DNA from 4 places in the Dactylosporangium sp. CS-033363 genome. Region 1 is predicted to be linked to each of the others. Evidence: riboswitches for the same ligand, from Rfam matches in the RefSeq annotation. Region 1 holds a riboswitch; each other region holds the start of a gene.
What was found. Region 1 has a riboswitch for cyclic di-AMP ahead of ACQPZ4_RS31200 (NlpC/P60 family protein). Riboswitches for the same ligand answer to the same signal wherever they lie in the genome.
Positions count from the first base shown of each region.

Region 2: another riboswitch for cyclic di-AMP. It lies ahead of ACQPZ4_RS05680 (NlpC/P60 family protein); the one in region 1 lies ahead of ACQPZ4_RS31200 (NlpC/P60 family protein).
Region 3: another riboswitch for cyclic di-AMP. It lies ahead of ACQPZ4_RS30035 (C39 family peptidase); the one in region 1 lies ahead of ACQPZ4_RS31200 (NlpC/P60 family protein).
Region 4: another riboswitch for cyclic di-AMP. It lies ahead of ACQPZ4_RS44345 (hypothetical protein); the one in region 1 lies ahead of ACQPZ4_RS31200 (NlpC/P60 family protein).

Region 1 is NZ_CP192032.1:6,746,198-6,750,693, reverse strand. It holds gene ACQPZ4_RS31215 (VOC family protein) at 1-352, opposite strand, end outside; gene ACQPZ4_RS31210 (DUF6924 domain-containing protein) at 430-840, shown strand; gene ACQPZ4_RS31205 (GNAT family N-acetyltransferase) at 843-1,421, shown strand; gene ACQPZ4_RS31200 (NlpC/P60 family protein) at 1,426-2,424, opposite strand; cyclic di-AMP (ydaO/yuaA leader) riboswitch at 2,432-2,608, opposite strand; gene ACQPZ4_RS31195 (glycoside hydrolase family 18 protein) at 2,729-3,751, opposite strand; gene ACQPZ4_RS31190 (MFS transporter) at 3,923-4,496, opposite strand, start outside.
Region 2 is NZ_CP192032.1:1,237,458-1,241,953, forward strand. It holds gene ACQPZ4_RS05675 (methyltransferase domain-containing protein) at 1-288, opposite strand, end outside; gene ACQPZ4_RS05680 (NlpC/P60 family protein) at 353-1,270, opposite strand; cyclic di-AMP (ydaO/yuaA leader) riboswitch at 1,308-1,466, opposite strand; gene ACQPZ4_RS05685 (ABC transporter ATP-binding protein) at 1,772-2,506, shown strand; gene ACQPZ4_RS05690 (ABC transporter ATP-binding protein) at 2,503-3,291, shown strand; gene ACQPZ4_RS05695 (AMP-dependent synthetase/ligase) at 3,288-4,496, shown strand, end outside.
Region 3 is NZ_CP192032.1:6,495,186-6,499,681, reverse strand. It holds gene ACQPZ4_RS30060 (phosphotransferase) at 1-589, opposite strand, end outside; gene ACQPZ4_RS30055 (hypothetical protein) at 619-1,518, shown strand; gene ACQPZ4_RS30050 (nitroreductase/quinone reductase family protein) at 1,497-1,946, opposite strand; gene ACQPZ4_RS30045 (hypothetical protein) at 1,993-2,586, opposite strand; gene ACQPZ4_RS30040 (hypothetical protein) at 2,585-2,893, shown strand; cyclic di-AMP (ydaO/yuaA leader) riboswitch at 3,002-3,153, shown strand; gene ACQPZ4_RS30035 (C39 family peptidase) at 3,157-3,939, shown strand; gene ACQPZ4_RS30030 (phosphotransferase) at 3,927-4,496, opposite strand, start outside.
Region 4 is NZ_CP192032.1:9,622,667-9,627,162, forward strand. It holds gene ACQPZ4_RS44335 (polyprenyl synthetase family protein) at 32-1,309, shown strand; gene ACQPZ4_RS44340 (SigE family RNA polymerase sigma factor) at 1,405-1,944, shown strand; gene ACQPZ4_RS44345 (hypothetical protein) at 1,979-2,617, opposite strand; cyclic di-AMP (ydaO/yuaA leader) riboswitch at 2,859-3,001, opposite strand; gene ACQPZ4_RS44350 (diguanylate cyclase domain-containing protein) at 3,072-4,496, opposite strand, start outside.

The DNA of each region.
Region 1 (4,496 bases):
GGACGCAGAACTCGTTGCCCTCGGGGTCGCCGAGGATCACCCAGGAGACGTCGGGACCCTGGCCGACGTCGACCCGGCGGGCGCCCAGGCCGATCAGCCGCTCGACCTCCTCCGCCTGGGTGCTGCCGTCCGCGCGGAGGTCCAGGTGCAGCCGGTTCTTGATCGTCTTGTGCTCCGGCACGGCCACCACGTCGATCCCCGGCGCCGACCCGCCGGCCGGCCCGATGGTGATCACGAGCGGGTCGCCCGGCTCCTCCTCGATCACCTCCCAGCCGAGCACGGCACACCAGAAGGCGGCGATCCGGCGGGGGTCGTTGGCGTCGATCACGAGCACGGAGATGCGACTGGTCATGCCGCCGTTTGTACTCCAGCCGGGCCCCGGCGCGCCCCCCGCGCGGGAAAGGGGCGCGGGATGGGATGATGCCGCCCATGACGGCGCTGCCCCAGCCCCGCGATCTCACCGCGCTCGTGGTGCGGGTCGACTTCAGCGACGATGACGCCTGGGCCGAGCTCCAGACGCTCTTCGGCGAGGACCACGCCACGTACATCGGCGACCCCGCGTACGACGGGGCCACCATCGCCGACCTCATCGACATCGACGACGCCGCCGACGAGGACGACAAGGTCTACGAGCTCTTCCTCGCCGACGAGACCAGCATGACCGACGACGAGCACCCGCTGCTCGCCGTCGACCTCGCCGACGAGCCGGGCCGCTCGTTCCGGGTGCTGCCGGCCGCCTTCGCCGAGGTCGCGTCGAACCTGAGCATCGCCAACATGGACTTCGCCGACTTCGCCGAGGCCGTCGACGAGACCGGCACCTACCGCGGCCAGTCCGCGTAGCCGTGCCCGACGACCCGCCGCGGTCCGCCCTGCCGTTTCCCGACCCCGACCTCACCGACGGCACCGTCCTGCTGCGGCCCTGGCAGGAGCGGGACACGCCGCAACGGTACGCCGCGTTCTCCGACGAACTCTGCCAGCGCTTCTCGTGGCCGCACGTCGAGCCGATCACCGAGGCCCAGGTGCACGCCGCGCTCGCGGACAACGAGCGTGACCGCCTGGCCGGCGCATCGCTGAACCTGGCCGTCGTCGACCCCGCCGATCCCGCCCGCATCTGGGGCGCCGCGTCCCTGTACGACGTCGACCCCGCCCAGTCCCGCGCGTCGATCGGCTACTGGGTCGCGCCCTGGTCGCGCGGGCGCGGTGTGGCCACGCGGTCGCTGCGGTTGCTGGCGGGGTGGGGGTTCGGGGCACTGGGGGTACACCGGCTGGAATTGACCTGTGGCCCGGACAACCTCGCCTCGGCGCGGGTGGCGGAACACTGCGGGTTCGTCCGGGAGGGGCTGCTGCGCTCGCACCTCCGGTTCAAGACCGGGCGCCGCGACACGGTGGTCTTCGGCCTGCTCCCGGGCGAACTCCGCTGACCTGCTAGACCCGCCCGTATCCGTAGAGCGAGTCGATGTCGATCGGCGCCACCTTCACCACGGTCCGGCTGTTCGGCGCGTGGATGATCTGGTTGTTGCCGATGTAGATCCCGACGTGCCCGAGCCCGTTGTAGAACACCAGGTCACCGGGGGCGAGCTGACTGCGCGTGATGTGCTTGACCTTGCCCCACTGCTGGGCGGCGTTGTGCGGCAGCGTCACGCCCGCCGCCTTCCAGGCCATCATGGTCAGCCCCGAGCAGTCGAACGTGTTCGGGCCGGCGGCGCCGAAGACGTACTTCTTGCCCAGCTGCGCCCACGCGTAGTTGACGGCCTTCCCGGCGGCCCCGGAGACGGCCGGCGGCGGTCCCGGGTTCGACGTCGTGGTGGTCTTCGTCGTCTTGGCCTTGCTGGCCGCCGCGGCCTTCGCAGCCGCCTCGTCGGCCTTCTTCTGCATGTCGTCGAGCTTGGCGATGTTGCCCTCGATCTGCTTGCGCCGCGCCTCGATGTCGGTCTTCTGCCGGCTCTGCGCCGCGAGCTGCTCGTTGAGCCGCTGCTTCTCGGTGTCGAAGCCGTTCTTGGCCGCGGTGTACGTGGCGATGTCCGCCTGCTGGTTGCGCGAGATCTGCTCCAGCGTCCCGACCCGGTCGAAGAACCCGTCGGTGGACTGGGCGCCCAGCATGAGCGACCACGTGCCCAGGCTGCCGCCGCTCTTGTACGCGTTGACGGCAACCTGGTCGGCGCCCTTGCGGGCCTCGTCCATGCTCGCCTGCAGCGGCTGCAGGTCCTGCTCCAGCTTGGTGATCGAGGCCTGCGTCGCCTCCAGATCGCCATTGATCTTGTTGTAGTCCTCGACGATGAGCTCGAGGTCCCGGTTGCCCTTGTCGATCTGGGCCTGGATCTCCTCGTGCGTCGGGTCGGCGTGTGCGGCACACGCCGGAGCGACCACGGCCGCGACCGTCAGCCCGATGAGCCACGCTCGCAGCGCCGTACGTCCGATGAACACGACAGCGTCCTTCTTCCGGACCGCCTACCGGGTTAGCTGACGGGTTCGGGCGGAAAGAAGGTGCGCCCTACCGCGACCATCACGCACGGTCACGGATTCACCCCATGGGCGGCAACGACTCCCGCCCCATTGGGTCCCCGGCTCACGCGCCGAGACCTGTTCACAGGCCCGGCGTACGACTCGGCGGCGCCCGCCCGGGCCGCCCGGTTGAGCGACGAGGACCGGTCGAGCTGCACCAAACGTAACGACAACATCTCGGCAACGGAATGCCGCGGCCTCGATCTAAGCAACACTTAACGCAGACTCAAAGATCCCCGGCGAACGGCCGCGTCATGGCCCCGAGCAGGCTGTGCCGGTCGTCATCCGCGGCCAGCTGCCACGTGAACACCCCCGCGAGTCCCCGCTGCGCCGCGAACGCCGCCCGCTCCTCGATCGACAAGGCGTCCTCATAGCTCACGAACGCCCGCTTCCCGGCGTGATAGAGCCACGGCGACCGCGCAACGGGGTCCCGGTGCCGCTCCCAGGCCGGATCGGGCAGGAAGGAGTTCACGATGTCCCGATATTCAGGAGCTTCCATGGTACCGACCTGAGGCCGCCCCAGCCCCGCCCGCTCGCCGGCCTCGTCGACGAGGAATCCCCGCCCGTAGAACGGAACCCCGAGCACCAGCCGCTCCCGCGCGACCCCGGCCCGCAGGTAGTCGTCGACGGCCGTGGTGATGCCTTCGAGTGGAGCGTTGAACGTCGCGATCGGCGAGAACCCGGTCCCGAAGTCGTACGTCATGAGATTCACGAAGTCGAGCACCTTGGCCAGCTCCGCGATCTCGAAGCTCTCGGCCGGGTCATAGGCCCCGGCGGACTGCAACCGCGCGGCGGGCAACGCCGCGGTGAGGATCTTGCCGTCCCCGAGCCGCGCCCGGAGGTCCTGGGCCAGCAGCGTCGCGTTGCGTCGATCCTCGGGCCGGTGCACGACCTCGGCCGGCCCGCCGGAGACCGGAAACTCCCAGTCCAGGTCGACCCCGTCGAAGTCCTTCAGGAGCGCCAGCGTCTCGTCCACGAACGCGGCCCGCGACTGCTTCGTCAGCGCCGCGTCGGAGAAGCCGCCGGCACCCCAGCCGCCGATCGACAGTACGGTCCGGAGCCTGGGATGCGCCCGCTTGAGCCCGGCGAGCGCCTCGAGGTGCGCCGGGGCGTCCCGCGGCAGCGTGAGGTGCCCCTGCTCGATGGTCCCGAACGCGTAGAACAGATGCGTCAGCTCACCGGCCGGAATGTTCGCGATCGGGTACGCGTCAGCACTAGACGCCGGAAAATAGGCTCCCAGAACAACCATGCTTGATGTTGTACCGGATTTCAGGAAGCCGGCCACCCCGGCTGCCCCGGCGGCGGGGCGGACACCGGCCGGGTCGGATACGCCGCCGGCACGGGATACTGCTATCCCGCTGCTGCCGGCCCTCGTGTCACCACATCCTGCCACCCGGGTACGACATTTTCCCGAGCCGAGCTACCCGTGCGCGATCCGCGCCAGCGAGCGCCACAACAGCACGACGAACACCGCCGACCCCCCGAACGCGAACCAGAACGGCGCCGTCACGCCGACCTGCGTGGCCAGCGTCCCGCCGATCAGCGAGCCCACCACCAGCCCCCCGAACGTGCTGATCGTGTTGACGCTGCCCACCCGCCCCTGCAGCTGCGTCGGCACCGCGCGTTGCCGGACCGTCAGCGACGTAGTACCCCAGATGAAGGCGTGCGCCCCGAAGACGAACATGATCGCCCCCGCGAGCCAGGGTGACGTCGTCACGGCCAGGGCGAGGTGCGTCAGCGTCTCGATGATGAGGCCTGCCCGCATGATGTTGCCCAGGCTCACGCGCCGGGTCAGCCAGCCGTACATCCCGGTGCCGACCAGCCCGCCCACCGCGCCCAGCGTCGTGAACACGCCGAAGCCGGTCGGCCCGAGTCCGAGCCGCTGCTGCGCGTACAGCACGAGCACCGACCACGCCGCCCCGAACGTGAAGTTGAAGATCAGGATCGTCAGCGACAGCGTGCGCACGGCGGCGTGCCCGGCGGTCCACCGCAGC
Region 2 (4,496 bases), 5.5 Mb from region 1:
CAGGGAGCCGCGCTGGGGGCGCCACTGGGCCGCGTCGGCGAGCTGGAAGGTGACCTGGGCGGTCCGGTGCTCGTTCGCCGCCGCGATCATCGACGGCGAGGAGTCCAGGCCCAGGACCGCCGCGTCGGGCCAGCGCTCGGCGAGCGTGGCGGTCATCGTGCCGGGGCCGCAGCCCAGGTCGACGACGGCGACCGCGGACGTGGTGGGGATGCGGGCGACGAGCTCGCGGAACGGCCGGGCGCGCTCCTCGGCGAAGCGCTCGTACTGCTGCGGGTCCCAGGAGGCCATGCCCCCAATGATGAAGGCCCGCGGATCGGTCTCGATCCGCGGGCCCTCGGGACGTGCCTGGGGGTCAGCCCTTGACGCGGCCGTACCCGTAGATGCTGTCGACGCTGACCGACGCGTACCGCACCACATCACCGGTGTGCGGCGCATGGATGATCGTGTCGTTGCCGACGTAGATGCCGACGTGGCCGAGGCCGTTGTAGAAGACGAGGTCGCCCGGCGCCAGCGAACTGCGCGGAATGTGGGCCACCTTGCTCCATTGGCTCGCGGCGTTGTGCGGCAGGCTCACGCCCGCGGCCGCCCATGCCGCCATCGTCAGGCCCGAGCAGTCGAACGAGTTGGGACCGCCGGCGCCGTACACGTAGGGCTTGCCGAGCTTGCTCTTGGCGTAGTTCACCGCGGCGCCGGCATTGCCCGAGACGGCGGGCAGGGTGCCCGGGTTGTAGTTCGCGCCGGTGACCTTGGTGCTCCCGGCGTTCTTGGCCTTCTTCTGCAGATCTTCGAGCTTCTTGACGTCGCCCTCGATCTTCTTGCGCTGGTTCTCGAAGTCGGCCTTCTGCGTGTTCTGGGCCGCGATCGTCTGGTCCAGCTGCGTCTTGGCGTTCTTGTAGTCGCTGATGCTCTTCTGCTGCGCCCGCGTGACCTGCTGCAGCATCGTCATCTGGTCCATCAGCGAGCCCGACGACGTGGCGGACAGCATGATGTTGATGTTGCGCATGCTGCCGTTGGTCTTGAAGGCCTCGATGGCGATCTGGGAGACGCCTTCGTTGGCCGCGGTTAGGTTCTTCTCGAGGTCGGCCGCCTTCGCCTGCGAGTCGGCCATGTCGATGTTGAGCTTGTTCCAGTTCTCGATCGTGGCCTCGAGGTCCTTGTTCTGCTTGTCGAGCTGGGCCTCGATCTCGGACAGCGACGGGTCGGCGTGTGCGACCGTGGCGGGTGCGAGCACCGCGAGCGAGATGAACCCGATCGCCAGAGTCCGCAGCACCGACCGGCGGGCACGATGTCCAGTGGACAAGGGAAGACCCTTCTGCACCTACCGCCTACCGGGTTAGCTGACGGGTTCGGGCGGGAAGAGATAGCGCCCTACCGCGGCGTCGCGGATTCACCCCAACGAAGTGGGTCCCCGGTTCGATGTGCGCGCCCGAGGGGTGGGCTCGCACGGCGTCGATTCGGCGGCGCTTGCCCGGCGCCATCCGGGGTGGACGGCGGACTGCCGAGCAGGCCAGCGCCTAACTTAACGTGATCACCGGCCGGGCGGAAGGCGCGCGCCCCGCTCGATATCTAATGTTCCGAATGTCCGGATTACTGCCGGTTGGAGCCTCGTGCCAATCCGTGACTTTGGTGCCGGACGGTTACGAATTCGGGACTTGATTTTGTACAGAGGCACGGTTAAATACACGTAACTTCATACACCGACGGTGCAAATAGTTCCGGGGGTCCGCACGTGCTACGGGTCCAGAACCTCGAAGTGGTCTACGACGATGTGATGCTGGTCTTACGGGGCGTCAGCCTCGCCGTCCCGGAAGGTCGGATCGTCGCCCTGCTCGGGGCGAACGGCGCCGGGAAGACCACCCTGCTGCGGGCGCTGTCCGGGCTGCTCGGCGTGCACGACGGCGCCGTCACCCGGGGTTCGGTGACCCTCGGCGACCGCCCGATCCACCGGCTGCGGCCCGCCGCCGTGGTCCGCCGCGGGATCAGCCAGGTCATGGAGGGCCGGCGCACGTTCGCCGAGCTGACCGTGGAGGAGAACCTGCGCCTCGGCGCGCACACCCGCCGCCGCGGGGTGGCCGAGGCCATGGAGCGCATGTACACGCTGTTCCCGGTGCTCAAGGAGCGGCGCGGCTCGATCGCGGGGTACCTGTCGGGGGGCGAGCAGCAGATGCTCGCGATGGGCCGGGCGCTCATGTCCGACCCGTCCTACCTGCTGCTCGACGAGCCGAGCCTGGGCCTGGCCCCGCGCCTGGTCGAGCAGGTGCGCGACCTGATCGTCGAGATCAACAAGGCCGGGACGGCGGTACTGCTGGTCGAGCAGAACGCGACCATGGCGCTGTCGGTGGCGGAGCACGGGTACGTGCTGGAGAACGGCAAGGTCGTGCTGGACAAGCCGGCCGCCGAGCTGCTCGCCGACGACGACATCCGCGAGTTCTACCTCGGCTCGCACGCCGCCCACTCCTTCCGCGACGTGAAGCACTACAAGCGCCGGAAGCGGTGGCTCTCATGAGCGATGTGCTGCGGTTCTCCGACGTGAAACTCAGCTTCGCGGGCGTCAAGGCGATCGACGGGGTCGACTTCACGGTCGGGGCCGACGAGCTGTTCGCGGTGATCGGGCCCAACGGCGCCGGCAAGACGTCCATCTTCAACGTCATTTCCGGGGTGTACCGCCCGCAGCAGGGCCGCGTCCTGCTCGACGACGTCGACATCACCGGGCTGCGGCCGGACAAGGTGGCCCGGCTGGGCGTCGCGCGGACCTTCCAGAACGTCGAGCTGTTCCGGCAGCTCACCGTCGTCGAGAACCTCATGCTCGGCCGGCACCACCACATGCGCTACGGCACGCTCGCCGCCATCGCCTGGCTCGGCCGGGCCCGGCGCGAGGAGCTTCAGAACCGGGCCCGGGTCGAGGAGATCGTCGACTTCCTCGAGCTGGCCCAGTGGCGCCGGATGCCGGTCGGGCTGCTGCCCTACGGCGTGCAGAAGCGGGTCGAGCTCGGCCGCGCCCTGGCCATGGAGCCGCGGCTGCTGCTGCTCGACGAGCCGGTGGCCGGGATGAACCTCGAGGAGACCGAGGACATGGCGCGGTACATCCTCGACATCCGCGAGGAGCTGGGCATCCCGATGATCCTCGTCGAGCACGACATGGGCCTGGTGATGGACCTCGCCGACCGGGTGCTGGTGGTCGACTTCGGCGTGCCGGTCGCCTGCGGCACGCCCGGCGAGGTCCAGCAGAACCCGGACGTGATCCGCGCCTACCTGGGCGAGACAGGCGTCGCCGAGGGGATGACCGCATGACCATCGCCACGCTGGTGCGCGACCGGGCGCACGACAACCCCGACGCCGTCGCGATGCGGGAGAAGCACCGCGGCATCTGGCGGGAGATCACCTGGCGGCAGTACTGGGACACCGCCCAGTCCGTCGCGCACGCCCTGCGCGGCCTCGGCGTCGGCCCCGGCGACCGGGTCGCGATCCTCTCCGAGAACCGGCCCGAGTGGCTGTTCGCCGACGTCGCCACGGTGGCGCTGCGGGCCGCGACCGTCGGGCTCTACCCGACCAGCCCGGCCGGCGACATCGGCTACCTGCTCGCGCACTCCGGCGCCAAGGTGCTCATCGCCGAGGACCAGGAGCAGGTGGACAAGGCCCTGGCGGTGCTGGGGGACTGCCCGCAGCTCCGGCGGATCGTGTACCTGGATCCCAAGGGCATTCGCAACCGGTACCAACACGAGGCTCTGCTGTCCTTCGACGAGATGCTCGTGGAGGCCAACCACGGCGACCGGCCCGAGCTGGAGCTCGCCGACGAGCCGGAGGACCTGGCGGCGCTCGTCTACACCTCCGGCACGACCGGGCGGCCCAAGGGCGCGATGCTGACGGTGTCCAATGTGGACTTCGCCATCGGCGTGCTGCGCGGCGACGGCGCGCTCACCGACCCGCCGCCGGGCCCGCGCGACTCGGCGCTGTCGTACCTGCCGCTGTGCCACGTGGCCGAGCGCGTGTTCACCGTCTGGCTGGGCGCGGCCAGCGGCGTGGTCGTGCACTTCGGCGAGTCGATCGCCACGGTGCAGGCCGATCTGCGCGAGGTACAGCCGACGATCCTGTTCGGCGTCCCGCGGATCTGGGAGAAGATGCTGGCCGGCGTCACCACGCGGATCGCCGGCGCGTCGCGGCTCAAGCGCGCCAACGGCCGCCTGTGGCTGCGGGTCGCCGACGGCATCGGGGCGACCCTCGCGGCCAACGGCGGGCGGCACACCCTCGGCAGCCGGCTGCGCTACGCCCTGGGCTGGCTGTGCTGCTACCGCGCGCTGCGGGAGCGGATCGGGCTGCGGCACGTGCGCTACGCGGCCAGCGGGGCGGCCCCGGTCGCGCCCGAGGTGCTGCGGTTCTTCATGGGCATCGGGGTGCCGATGCACGAGGTGTACGGCATGACGGAGAACGCCGCCATCGCCACCGGCAACCGGCCGGGGCGCATCCGGCTCGGCACCGTCGGCGAGGCCCAGCCCGGC
Region 3 (4,496 bases), 250 kb from region 1:
GGAGGTTCTGCGCCTCGAAGTCGGCGTGGCCCAGCACGCACGGCAGGTCGGCGGCCAGCAGCCGTTGACGGACCCGGCGGGCCGTCTCGACGACCCACCCCGGTACGGCGCGCTGGTCCCGCCTGTCGAGGACGTCGATGCTCGGCCAGATGCCCGGATCCCCGTGATCCCAGCGCACCCAGCGGGGATTCGGCAGCGGAGCCGCCACGGTCACGTCGGCCAGCTCGGCCATCAGCCGGGCGAACACCCCCGCGTACCGCACCGCGACGTCCGGGGAGTCGCCGCGCAGCAGCACGCCGCCGGGGCGGAACTCCTCGGCGTGCACGGCCAGCCCGCCGACGCCGGCGGCGGGGGTCAGCGGCCGGGCGCACGGGAACCCGCGCTCCGCCAGCCGGAACTGCGCGGCCACGCACGAGGCGGCCCGGCCGTCGTCCGGCCGCAGCTTCACCACGACGTCCCGGCCGCCGGTCAGCCGCAGCCCGAACACCGACGAGACCGACCGCTGCTCGAACAGGACGGCGGCCGGCTCGTCGCCCAAGCGTTCCGCGCACCAGGCCGGCAGCCAGGCCGGCAGCTCATCCAGCGGCACGACAAGGACTCTGCCGTACGATCGGCGCCGTGCACACGACCGCCGCCGCCCCGATCGCCGTACCCGAGGTCTTTCCGCAGGTCGTGCCGTTCGCCAGGACGACGGTCCGGCTCCATCCCCGGGCCGGGGCGCCGACCGCCGGCCAGAGCTCCATGGGCGGCCCCCTCCTGTGGCCGACCGATGAGCCCTGGCCGATCTGCTCGGGCCCGGACCCGTACGACCACAGCGACATTGCGCCCGCCGCGGCCGACGTGCCGCTCGTGCCCGTCCTGCAGCTGTTCGCCGAGGACGTTCCAGAACTGCCGTTCCCCGCCGGTACGGACCTGCTGCAGGTCCTGTGGTGCCCGTTCGACCACATGCCGTGGTGTTCGCCGCGGCCCGAGCTGCGGTGGCGAAGCAGGGACCGGGTCGGCGAGCGGCTGGAGGAGATGCCCGCGCCGGATCAGGAGGCGGAGGACCGGCACCTGCCCGATTCGTGCGCGCTCGATCCCGAACGGGTGACCGAGTATCCGAGTCACGATCTGCCGCGCGAGGTCTGGTCGCAGATCGGCGACGCCGTCGCGCGCGTGCAGCGGGAGAGCGGCTGGCAGTACGACTGGGATCTGGCGGTTGCGCCCGGCACCAAGGTGGGCGGATATCCCGGCTGGACCCAGGTGCCGGACTGGCCGGAATGCGGCTGCGGCGCGACGATGGAGCATCTCCTCACGATCGCCGGCTGGGAGTTCGACCGGGGCGACGACAAGCGGTGGCTGCCGCTCGAGGACCGCCCGGCGATGGCCGGATGGGACTTCGACGCCGACGACGAGCATCCCTGGCGGCGGATCCAGAACCCGGCCGGGCTGATGCTCGGCGACGCCGGCGGGATCTACCTGTTCGTCTGCACCCGCTGCCCCGACCGGCCGTTCGACTACCGGTTCGACTGCTCCTGACCGGGCGCCGGCACGCCCTCCAGGACGATGACGGGGAAGATCCGGTCCGTGTTCCGCTCGTACGGCGAGGTGCCGTCCGACACCGTGCGGTACAACCGGTCGCGTTCCTCGCCGGCCAGGACGACCGCGCGGGCCGGATAGGCGTCGGCGCCGAGCTCGACCGTCACGGCCGGGTCGGCGCGCAGGTTGTGGTACCACGACGGGTGCCGCGGCGCGCCCGCCTTCGAGGCGACCACGAACACGCGATCCCGGTCGTCCACGCGGAAGCCGAGCGGCACGGTCGTGCGCCGGCCCGTGCGCGCGCCGGTCGTGGTGAGCAGCAGGATCGGGAACGGCGGCCGGCTCACCGTGCCCCGGTTGGCCCGGAACTCGGCGATGACGCCCTGGTTGTAGGTGCGGAACTCGTCGTCTGACGGTACGGCGGTCATGCCGTACTGACCGCCGAAGCACCCCAAAGGAATCGCGCCGGACGGATCAGGTGAAGTCCGGCTCGGCCTTGAAGCGGGGGTCGAGCCGGACGGTCGGCAGCAGCCGCCGCATGAGCCGGCGGGCGAGGGTCAGCGGGTGGCCGTCGAACTCGGCGTCGTACCGCGGGTCGTCCGCCCGGTGCGTCGGCAGGCCGTCGGTCAGGTCCGGTGCGAAGGGCGATGGCAGGAAGAAGTCGTCCGGCCCGAAGCGGGACGCGATCAGGGCCTCCCGGAATCCGGTCGAGCCGTACTCGGGCGCCTGCAGTTTCAGCACAGTGCTGCAGGTGGCCCGGGGGACCGTGCAGGAGGCGAGGAACACCTGCCCGTGCCCCTGCGGGTGGCGGATCTTCACGAGCTGGCGCACGGCCGGCACGCCGTCGACGAGTTCGACGTCGCAGTCGATCAGACCGGCGCCCGCGGCCGCGGTGTAGCGGGCGAGGGCCTCCTGCAACCGCGGCACCGGGGCGAGCGGCGCCGGCAGGTCCGGCGGCAGGTCGAAGTAGTGCAGGCTCAGCACGATGCCGTTGTCGTCCTGCCAGGCGAGTTCCTCCAGCGGCCGAAAACCGGTGAGGTCGAGCTGCGCGATCGGCGTCCCCGTCATGGCGGGCATTGTTGCCGATCTTCCGCCCGCACGCGAACCCCGACGGCGGCGGCGGTCGATCGGTGACGGCGTGGATCGACCGGCGTGGAACGAGCGACGCTCGGCGATCATCGGGCCGGACGGCGGCGAGCTGGCCGTCGTCGCCGATTCCGGCCAGGTCGCGACCGTCGTGCTCGATCGCGAAGCGCCCGCGTTTCACGTCGCACTCCAGCATGCCCGGCCGTGGCGGGCCGAGGCCAATCAGGGTGACATCTACCGCAGCCGGCGGGTCGAGGACGTGCGCAGCGGCGATCGCACCGGGTTGTGACCCATTTGTACGACCAGTGGGGTGGGGCTTGCGGGGTGGGCCGGTGGATGTACCCCTCGGTAACGTCCACATGCCCGTGCTGGTCGTTTGCCATTGCCACATGGCGCCGGCGCGGGCCCGTCGAGTCGCGATCGTTGCGAGCCGGGGAACCAGGTAGTTCCGGGGTGAATCCGTCGGCCTCCAGTACGCGGAGGTCGTGGTAGGGCGTGCTTCCCGTCCGAATCCGTCAGCTAACCCGGTAGGCGGTATCGGAAGGAGCCTTGATGCACCAACGCTTCACCGCACTGTTCCACCGGCCGGCCCACGCGCTGCGTGAACAAGCGCTGCCCGGGAAGGCCTTGCGCCGGCCTGTTCCGGCGGTACTCGGGGCGGCCTCGCTGATGGTCGTGTCCGTGGCGACCGCGGCGCTGTTCAACGCCGGCGGCAAGCCGGCCGCCGAGGCCCATCCCGTGGGTACCGCCGCGCTGAGCACCGCCACGCCGCCCGCCCAGCCCAAGCAAGAGGCGCCGGCCCCGGATCTGCTCGACACGGCGCCCGCCGCGAACACGGTCAACTTCGACTTCCAGTTCCAGCCCAACTTCTACTACTGCGGCCCGGCCTCGACCCGGATCGCGCTGACGTCGGTCGGCGCCGACCTGTCGCAGGACGACGTGGCCCGCCGGCTCGGCACCACGGTCAACGGCACCAACTCGGTCGCCGACGTGACCCGGGCCATGAACGGCGTGCTGGGCAAGCCGGTCTACGAGGCCCGCTTCATCAACGGCCAGAAGGCGTCGGCCGGCGAGGCGCGGCAGCTGCAGTACGACGCGGTCCGCGCGCTGAGCACCGGCCGGGCCCTGGTCGCCAACATCGTCGGCGGCGCCACGGACGAGTCCGGCACGTACCACGAGTTCTCCGGCGGGCACTACATCTCGCTGGTCGGGTACCGCGATCAGGGCCGTTCCGTGCTCATCGCCGACCCGTCGGGCATGTTCGGCCCGCGGACCTACTGGATGTCCACGGACTCCCTGGCCAACTGGGCCGCCAAGCGCGGCTACGTGGCCTGAACCACGGTTGTGGGAGGCGACCACCGCGAGTCGCCTCCCACCGCCGACATCGCCGTCAGCTCGTCGAACGTCGCGCGCGACGGCAGGTGCGTCAGCAGGTGCCGGACGTTGCGCTCGGCGAACCGCACGTCCTCGTCGCCCGTCGCGGCCAGCGCCAGGTCGATCTGGCCGGCGACGTAGTTCTGCAGAGCGGTGGCGGTACCGCGGAAGGAAAGCCCTGGAACGGCGCCGGCGCGCTCCCGGTAGCCGTCGAGCAGCGCCCGCACCGCGGCGGCGTTGATCCCGCCGTTCGGGTTCACCGCCCAGTTGACCAGCGCGGAGCTCAGCTCCCAGGCCGGTGGCAACCCGGCCGCATGCTCCCATCCGGTGACGACCAGCCGGCCCGAGGCCTTGCGGACGTTGCCGGGCGTGAGGTTGTTGTGGCAAAGGACGGGCTCGTCGATCGGCGCCGGGTCCTCGGCCACCGTTTGCAAATACCGCAGCGTCGGTACCGCCTGTGCCATCTCCGCCGCCCACCCGGCCCTCTGGTCCGCAGCCATCTCCGCCAGCTCGGACCA
Region 4 (4,496 bases), 2.9 Mb from region 1:
TCGTTCTCGGCGGCTTACTTTTTCTGCGAGGGTGGTGCGACCGCGGGTGGTCATCGTGCTGCGGACCACGGACGACGTCCTGCGCTGGGCCGGCCGCCTGGTCGACCCGCCGCTGCGCACGGCGATCGGCCGCCTGCCCGAGCCGTCCCGCGAGGTGGCCGAGCTGCAACTCGGCTGGCACCTGGGCGACGACGTCCCCGCCGCCTCCCTGCGCAGCGCCCTGACCCTGGTCTGCGCGGACGCCGTGGGCGGCGACCCCCACGACGCCGTCCCGGGCGCGGTGGCGGTCGAGCTCATGCACCACTGGTCGGCGATCAGGCGCGATCTCGTTGACGAACGCGCCGACGGTACCGCCTGGAGCGTCCTCGGCCCCGAACCCGCCTCGCTCGGCGGGGAGGCGCTGCTGGCCCTGGCCTTCGACGTGATCGCGACCGGCGACCCGACCCACCACGCGCCCGCGCGGCCGCGGCAGCGATCCGGACAGGCGGGCCCCGACCGGGCCATGCTGCGCGTACTGGGCGACACGGTGCAGGAGTTGTTGCACGGGCAGCACGCCTCGCTCGCCCTGCGCGACAGCCGGACGTCGCGCGCTTCGTCGCAGGTCGCTTCACGCGATGCGCAGGCCTCGTCGGGCGTTGCTTCACGCGGTCCGCAAGCCTCGTCGGGGGTCGCTTCACGCGACGGGCAGGCCTCGTCGGGCGTCGCTTCACGCGATGCGCAGGCCTCGTCGGAGGTCGCTTCACGCGATGCGCAAGCCTCGTCGGGGGTCACGGCGCGTGGCGCGCGGGCCTCGTCGGGGGTCACGGCGCGTGATGGGCGGGGTGAGGTCGTCGGCGAGGAGCGCACGGACCTGTTGCGCGACTGCCTGGCCATGGTCGAGCAGCGCACCGGCGCCCTGTTCGGCTGCGCCTGCGCCCTGGGCGCGGTGGCCGGCGGCGGCGACGCGGCCCAGGTCGAGCGGTTGCGGCTGTTCGGCGTACGGTTGGGCCTGGCCGTCCAGTTCATCGAGGACCTCGGCAGCCTCGGCTCCGACCTGCGCCGCCGCCGGCGCTCCCTGCCCGTGGCGGCGGCGATCGCGGCCGGCGCCGACGAACTGGCCGACCTGTTCGACACCCGCACCCGCATCGGCGACGCCGACGTGGAACGCGCCGCGAAGACGATCGAACAGTCGGGCGCCCGCGACTGGTGCCGCCGGCAGGCCGAGGAACTGCTGTCCCAGGCCCTCCTCGCGCTCGACCTCGCCTCCCCACCGGCCGCGGTGGCCGAACTGGTCTCCCTCGCCCGCCGCGCCACCGCGACTCCGCGCTGAGCGAAACGATGCCGGGCACGGCAACGCCTCGATAACGGGCGAAACGGTTCCCGGCCCGGTTGCGCCCAAGGGGGTGACAGCCGGGAGGGACCACCGTGGCGGACCCCGTCGAGGACGAGTTCCACGAGTTCGTGCGGTCGCGCCTGCCGGGCCTGCGCCGCGCGGCCTACCTGCTCTGCGGCGACTGGACCCGGGGCGACGACATCGTGCAGTGCGCGCTCACCGATGTGTACCTGCGCTGGCGCCGCGTCCGGCGGGCCGACAACGTCGACGCGTACGTGCGGCGGGTCCTCGTCCACCGCTTCATCGACGAGCGAAGGCGCGGCTGGGCGGCCCGGGTCGCCCTGGTCGACCGGCTGCCGGACCGCCCGCAGGAGGACGCCGCGCTGCAGGGCGTACCGGCCGGGCTGGACCTGCACGGCGCCCTCGCGCGGCTGCCCCGGGGCCAGCGGGCGGTCCTGGTGCTGCGCTTCTTCTACGACCTGTCGGTCGAGGACACCGCCGCCACGCTCGGATGCGCGGCCGGCACGGTCAAGAGCCAGACCTCGGCCGCGCTCGCCACGATGCGCCGCCTGCTCAACGAGGCCGACGCCGACGCCGATGCCGCGAAAGGAGCATCGGCGCCGGGGAGATGAGCACCGACGAACGGCGAGCGCGGTGGGTGGCAGGTCAGGCGATCGCGGCCACGACCTGGGCGGCGCGGTCGGCGTGCTTCTGGTACGCGCTCGGGTACGCCGACCGCTGCACCGCCTGCGCCGCCCCCGTCACGCTCATCGACTGCCAGCCGCGGATCTGGGCCAGCGCGTTGTAGAACAGCATCGCCGAGTGGGCCGGGTCCATGAGCTCCGGCACGCTGCCCCACCCCTGGCTCGCCCGCTGCTGGAACAGCCCCACCGAGTCGTGGTCGGTCGAGACCGCGTCGTGCGGGAGCTTCAGTGAGGACGGCACCGCCGGGCTGGCCACGTTGTACAGGTCGCTCTCCTGCATGGCGGTGGCGACCGCGACGACGAGGCCCTTCTCCGGCACGCCCTGCGCCCGGCCCTGCTTGACGATCGCGATGGCGTTGTTCATCTGGGTCTGGTCGAGCCCGGCGACCGGGCGCGGCGGGGCCGGGGGCGCGGGCGCGTCGGCGAGCGCGGCCCACCCGTACACCGGAGCCTCGACGACAAGCGAGGCATCAGCGGCAAAAAGCGGCGAAGCAGGCGAAGCGGTGGACGCGACCGGCGGACGGGCCGGACCGGCCGAAGGCGCCGACGCTCCGGCCGAACCGGAGGCGAGCAGCGTGGCGGACAGGACGACGGCGGACACGGCCGCCGGTTTCACGGGCTGCAGAGCCCGGCGATGTCGCGGCCGGAACTGGCGCGGCAAGGGTTTCAGCAAGGTCAATCCTCGGGAGATCTGGGCGCACGCCATCGGCACGATCCCGTGGTGCACAAAGGGATCGCGCGGCGGCAGGTGCGGCGGTCAGCGGGTGTGACGGGCCAGGATCAGGGTCCCGGCGATCACCCGTCCGAGGAGTTGACGGCGATGGCGTCGAAGAGCACGAGCTGTCTCCTTCCGGTGCCGCCTACCGGGTTAGCTGACGGGTTCGGACGGGAGGATTCGCCCTACCGTGACTCGGTCACGGATACACCCCAAGGACTGCGATGGGTCCCCGGCCCGCGACGCTGAAAGGTGCGGCGCGGCTCGACGGCGCCTGTCCGGTGTCCCCGCGATTCGGGGCGCGTCGCCCGGAGCAGACCACCCGACAGTACTGGGCGGTTTAAGGCTCGGCCAACCAGAGCAACGGGATACCACCCGGCGCACCGGAACGCTCACCGTGCGCTGTCACCCGTTCGGTCATCCCCAGGGTGTGTCGATGGCCTTTCACCTGGTACATCGCCCGGTCGGCCATCCTCAGGGCGGCGCCCGCATCCTGGCAGGTGGCATCGATCACGGCCGCCCCGACGCTGGCCCGCACGCGCAGCACGTGCCCGTCGTGCACCACCGGCGCGGCGATGGCCCGCTCGACCCGGTCGAGCAGCGCCGCGGCGTCGGTGCCGGCCAGGTCCTGGGCCAGCACCACGAACTCGTCGCCGCCCAGGCGGGCCACGGTGTCGCCGGGGCGGACCAGCCCGCAGAGCCGCTGGGCCACGGCCACGAGTACCGCGTCGCCAGCGTCGTGCCCGCGCGTGTCGTTGACGACCTTGAAGTCGTCGAGGTCGCAGAAGAGCAGCACACTGTCGCCGAGGCCGGCGTGGGCGCGGCGGATGGCGGCGGCGAGCGGCGGGGCCAGGGCGTCGCGGTTGGCCAGGCCGGTGAGCGGGTCGCGGGAGGCCCGGCGCACCAGGTCGGCCTCGGCCGCCTTGCGCCCGGTGATGTCCTGGACCTGCAGGATGCCGAAGGCGGGCGGGCCGGCCACGAGCGAGAGGGTGGTGGAGACCCAGATGACGGTACCGTCGCCGCGCACACACCGGATCTCGTAATCCCGCACCGGCGTGCCCTTGCCCGTCGTCGCCGCCGCGAACGCGAGCCGGGCCAGGTCCAGGTCGTCCGGGTGCAGCACGTCGGCGATGCGCAGCTCCAGCAGCTCCGTCTCCGAGCGGCCGAGCAGCTCGCACAGGGCGGGGTTGACGCGGGTCATCCGGGCCTGGGAGACGCCGGTGAGGCCGAGCATGCACATCCCGGTGCCCGCACCGGTGAATGCCAGCCGGAAGGCCTCCTCACTGGCCGCGAGGTGCCGCCGCTCGCGCTGCAGGGCCTCCACCAGGTTGGCGTTGTTGATCGCGATGCCGGCCTGGGCGGCGAGCATCTCCAGCAGCTCGCGTTGCAGCGGGCCGGGCCGGCGCCCGTCGGAGGGCAGGTCGACGCCGAGGATGCCGACCAGCTCGCCGCTGGGCGCGCGCAGCGGGGCGAACAGGGCGTCGAGGGGGTGCCAGCGCTCGTCCTCCGGCACCTCGTCGCCGCCGGGCACCGCATCGGGTACCCACGAATGAATGTGGGTGCTGTGCCGCTCGTGCGGCAGGTACCGCAGCTGCCCCCACACCTCCGCCCGCTCGAGGTACTCGTCCAGCTCGGCCGCCGGGTAGCGGGCCCCGAGCAGCGTCTCCCCCGCCTCCTCGGAGCCGGCCAGCGCGACCGCCTCGTAGACGCCCTCGGGGTGCAGGTAGTTGACGACGGCCACGGCGAACCCGGTGCCGTCGACCAC